One region of the Streptomyces sp. NBC_01465 genome, then DNA from elsewhere that is predicted to be linked to it. Evidence: riboswitches for the same ligand, from Rfam matches in the RefSeq annotation. Region 1 holds a riboswitch; the other holds the start of a gene.
What was found. Region 1 has a riboswitch for thiamine pyrophosphate ahead of thiO (glycine oxidase ThiO). Riboswitches for the same ligand answer to the same signal wherever they lie in the genome.
Positions count from the first base shown of each region.

Region 2: it holds a riboswitch for thiamine pyrophosphate, as region 1 does, so the genes downstream of both, OG707_RS36435 (purine-cytosine permease family protein) here and thiO (glycine oxidase ThiO) in region 1, are expected to answer to the same signal.

Region 1 covers NZ_CP109467.1:1,864,485-1,866,864, forward strand. The annotation lists gene OG707_RS08560 (NAD(P)/FAD-dependent oxidoreductase) at 1-385, opposite strand, end outside; gene OG707_RS08565 (hypothetical protein) at 434-805, opposite strand; TPP riboswitch at 857-969, shown strand; gene thiO (glycine oxidase ThiO) at 967-2,112, shown strand; gene thiS (sulfur carrier protein ThiS) at 2,109-2,309, shown strand; gene OG707_RS08580 (thiazole synthase) at 2,312-2,380, shown strand, end outside.
Region 2 covers NZ_CP109467.1:7,832,394-7,834,773, reverse strand. The annotation lists gene OG707_RS36445 (class I SAM-dependent methyltransferase) at 1-491, shown strand, start outside; gene OG707_RS36440 (cupin domain-containing protein) at 496-963, shown strand; TPP riboswitch at 1,012-1,106, shown strand; gene OG707_RS36435 (purine-cytosine permease family protein) at 1,097-2,380, shown strand, end outside.

The sequences.
Region 1 (2,380 bases):
CCTGCTGGGCGGCGAGGACCGGCCGCAGCCGTCCGGCGTCGTCGAGCGTACGGAGCAGATGGACACCCGGGACGCCTTCGGTCCCGGGGAGCGACAGGGGGTACGCGCCGGTGGCGAGGACGAGGGTGTCGTACGGGACGGGACCCGCGGTGGTGTCCAGCTCGCGCGCCTGCGGGCGCAGCCCCTTCACCTCGCGCCCCAGAAGCAGTTCGACGCCGAGCGCGTCGAAGTCGACGTCGAAGGCGGAGCTCTCTGCCGTGCCGAGCAGGACCGCCTTGGAGAGCGGCGGCCGGTCGTACGGCGGGTGCGGTTCCGCTCCGATCAGCGTGACGGTGCCGCCGAAGCCCTGTTCGCGCAGGGCGACCGCGGTCTGGACGCCCGCCATGCCGGCGCCGACGATGACGACTTTCCTCTGCTCGCTCACCGGGCCACCTTAACTATCTGACGGACCGTCAGGAAAGGGGCTTCCTCGCAGCTCCTCCACCACACTCGTCCCACTGCCCTCCTGCGACTCCCACTCCCAGGTCTCCTCCAGCCGGATCCGCCCGTCCGGGAGTTCGGAGACGACCGAGGCACAGTGCCCCGACGAGGTCTGTCCGTCGCGCTTGAGCTGCACGTACCGGAAGTCGAGCCGGTCCCCGACGCGCGTGCCGACGAGCCGTCCGTGCACCACGTCCCCGCCCTCGTACTCGGCCCAGATCCGGCCCTCCCGCTCGTGGTACGTGAAGCGCGTCGCGGTCCCCACCTGGCCGGGCGCCTGGTCCGCGACCGGCGAGAGGACGAGTCCGTCGAGGAGACGTGCCACAGCTGCTGCTCCCTTACTGCGCGCCGAGGGCTGGGTTTAGGGTGGCCACCGTAAAGCACTCGCGGGAGCCCGGACGCACCGGGCTGAGAGGGAGGCTGGGCGGCCTCCGACCGTACGAACCTGATCCGGGTCATGCCGGCGAAGGGAGGGGCTGGACGCCCATGCATCCACGTAACTCTTCAGATGTTCTCGTGGTCGGAGGCGGGATCATCGGTCTCGTCACGGCCTGGCGGGCGGCGCAGCGCGGGCTGCGGACCGCGCTCGCCGATCCGGAGCCGGGCGGCGGGGCCGCGCAGGTCGCGGCCGGCATGCTCGCCGCCGTCACCGAGCTGCACTACGGCGAGGAGACCCTCCTCGCCCTCAACGTCGCCTCCGCCGAGCGCTATCCGGCCTTCGCCGCCGAGCTGGAGGAGGCCTCGGGGCGCGACCTCGGCTACCGCACCTGCGGCACCCTCGCCGTCGCCCTGGACACCGACGACCGCGCCCACCTGCGCGAACTGCACGAGCTGCAGCGGCGTTCGGGCCTGCAGTCGGAGTGGCTCACGGGGCGCGAGTGCCGGCGCCTGGAGCCGATGCTCGCGCCGGGCGTGCGCGGGGGCCTGCGCGTGGACGGCGACCACCAGATCGATCCGCGACGGCTGGCGGCGGCGCTGGTGGTGGCGTGCGAGCGGGCGGGCGTCGTCTTCCACCGCGGCTGGGCGGAGCGGCTCCTTCGCGTACGGGACCGGGCTGCGGGCGCGGTCCTCACGGGCGGCACGGAGCTGGCCGCGGACCAGGTGGTGGTGGCCGCGGGCAGCCTCAGCGCCCGGCTCGCAGACGTCCCCGTACGGCCGGTGAAGGGCCAGGTCCTGCGGCTGACGGTGCCGCCCGCGTACGCGCCCTTCCTGTCGCGGACGGTGCGTGCCGTGGTCCGCGGCAGCCACATCTATCTCGTACCGCGCAAGAACGGCGAGCTCGTCGTCGGCGCGACCAGCGAGGAGCTCGGCTGGGACACCACGGTCACCGCGGGCGGGGTGTACGAGCTGCTGCGCGACGCCCATGAACTCGTCCCCGGCATCACCGAACTCCCCCTCACCGAGACCCGGGCCGGCCTGCGCCCCGCCTCCCCCGACAACGCACCGCTGCTCGGCCCCACCGAGATCCCCGGGCTGCATCTGGCGACCGGGCACTACCGCAACGGGGTGCTCCTGACGCCGGTGACCGGTGACGTCATGGCGCAGGTGCTGGTCACCGGTGAACTCCCCCCGGAGGCGCGGCCGTTCACACCGCGGCGTTTCTCCCCCGTAGAGCAGGAGCTGTCCGTATGAACGTCTCGGTGAACGGGGACGCGCGCACCATCACGCCGGGGACCACCCTCGACCTGCTGGTCGCCACCCTCACCGCGGCCCCCGCCGGGGTCGCCGCGGCCGTCAACGAGACGGTCGTGCCGCGCGGGCAGTGGCCCGCCACCGCGCTCGGCGACGGCGACCGCGTCGAGATCCTCACCGCAGTCCAGGGAGGCTGACCATGGCCGACGACCAACTGACCATCGCCGGCACCGCCTTCACCTCGCGGCTGATCATGGGGACGGGCGGG
Region 2 (2,380 bases), 6.0 Mb from region 1:
AGCGCATATGCGAGATCGGTGCGGGGTCGGGCCGGTACGCGGCCCGGGTGATCGTCTCCGAGCACCCGGACACCTACGAGATCTACGAGACCGCAGGGGACTGGCTGCCCCGTCTGAGGTCGCTGCCGAACGTCGTCCTGCAACCCGCCGACGGGCACACGCTGAGCGCCACTCCCACCGGGTCGGTGGATCTCGTGCACGCCCACAAGGTCTTCGTCTACCTCCCGTTGGTCGTGACCATCGGCTATCTCGACGAAATGGCCCGGGTCGTGCGCCCGGGTGGGATCGTCGCGTTCGACGTGGTGAACGAGGACTGCCTCGACGACGAGATGACGAGGAACTGGGTCTCCAGCCGGGCGACGCTCTACTGCATGATCTCGCGCTCATGGCTTCTCGGGCATCTGGCGCAGCGGGGCCTGTCCTTGCTGGGTGGCCACTTCGTGCCGCTCAGCGGCGGTCGGACCGAACTACTCGTTTTCCGGAAGGCGTAAGCACATGAGCATGGCCTACCTCGCCCAGTCCGCTCAGCAGCAGCAACTCGAATGGCTCGACGGCGGAACGCTCGCCGTACTCCTCGACAGCGCGGCCACCGACGGACAGCTCACCGTCGGCAGGTTCTCCCTCGCCAGGGGCGCGGCCTCGCCGTACCACCTGCACACCCGGGAGGACGAGGTCTTCGTACTGCTCAAGGGCAGCGCGGTCGTCTGGGCCGGCGACCGGGAAACGGAGCTGTCCGAGGGCGGTGTCGTCTTCCTCCCCAAGAAGCTCCCGCACAGCTACCGGATCACCTCCGACACCGCCGACATGCTGATGATCTGCACCCCGGCCGGCATCGAGGGCATGTTCCGCCATGCCGGCCGGGACCGTGCGACGCCCCGCCCCGACGGGTTCCGGATCGATCCGGAACTCCTGGCCGAGGCCGCCGGCACGTACGGGCAGATCGTCGTGGGACCGCCCCGCTGACGACCCCACCGGCTGGACATACGCGCAGGCCGGGCTATTCTTTCGGCCGAACCGGACACGGGGTGCCCCGCACGGGGGCTGAGAACACACCCGTCGAACCTGAACCAGTTAGAACTGGCGGAGGGATGTCTTCATGTCGTTGCCGTATGCCCAGGGTGAGCTCGCAGTCGCCGACCCCCAGACCGCTTTCGGCGGGCGTATGCCCACCGCTCCGGGAGATCTCCGTGTCGAGGCGCACGGCATAGCCCCCGTTCCGGAGGACCGCCGCTACGGCGGCCCCGGCCGGCTGTTCACGGTCTGGTTCGCCCCGAACCTGACCATGACCGGCGTCTTCACCGGCACCGTCGGCATCGCGCTCGGCCTGGACTTCGCGACCGCGCTCGCCGCCGTCGTGCTCGGCACCCTCCTGGGCGCCGTGCCCGCCGCGTACCTCGGCACCTGGGGCAGTCAGACGGGGGCCGGTCAACTGCCGCTCGCCCGGCTCGCGTTCGGCCGGGGCGTCGTCCTGCCGGGCGCGCTGCAGTGGCTGTCGTCCATCGCCTGGGACGCGCTGATCGGGCTGTTCGGCGGGGACGCCCTCGCCCAGCTGTGCGGCTGGCCGTTCTGGGTGGGCGTGCTGGTCATGATGGGCGCCCAGGGTGCGCTCGGTGTGCTGGGGTACGAGGCGATCCACCGGCTCCAGACCGTGATGACCTTCGGTCTCGCGGCCGCCTTCCTGGTGCTCGCCACCAAGCTCCTGCACGGCGTCCACCCGGCCGCGACAGGTGCCGCGCACGGCGCCGACCGGGCGGGCGCGTTCGTCCTGACCTGCACGATCGCCCTGAGCCTGGCGTTGTCCTGGGCCCCGTACGCCAGTGACTTCAGCCGCTATCTGCCGCGCACCACCTCCCGGCCGCGCATGTTCCTCTTCACGCTGCTCGGCATCAGCGTGTCGTTCGTCGCGGTCCAGACCCTCGGCCTGTGGGGTGCGTCCGTCTTCACCGACCAGACGGCCCGCGGCATCGACACCCTCCTGGGCGGCGGCGCGCTCGGCGCGCTCGGACTGCTCGCCGTGGCCCTCGCCGCGCTGTGCAGCAACGCCATGAACGACTACAGCGGATCCCTCGCCCTGCAGACCATGGGCGTCCGCATCCCGCGCCCCCTCGCCGCGGCGCTCGCCGCAGCCCTCGGCTTCCCGCTGGTGCTGTGGATGCACGCGGCGGACACCACGACCCGCTTCCAGAACGTGCTGCTGCTCGTCGGCTACTGGATCCCCGGCTTCGTCGCGATCGTGGCGGTCGACTGGCTCGTCCGCGCCAGGACGCGCGGCGGCGCCCCGGTCGACCTGGCCGCCGAGAGCGCCCGCCGTCAGCCCTGGTGGCCGGCGGTCACCGCCTTCGCCGTCGCGTTCGCCGCAGCGGTCCCGTTCATGAGCACG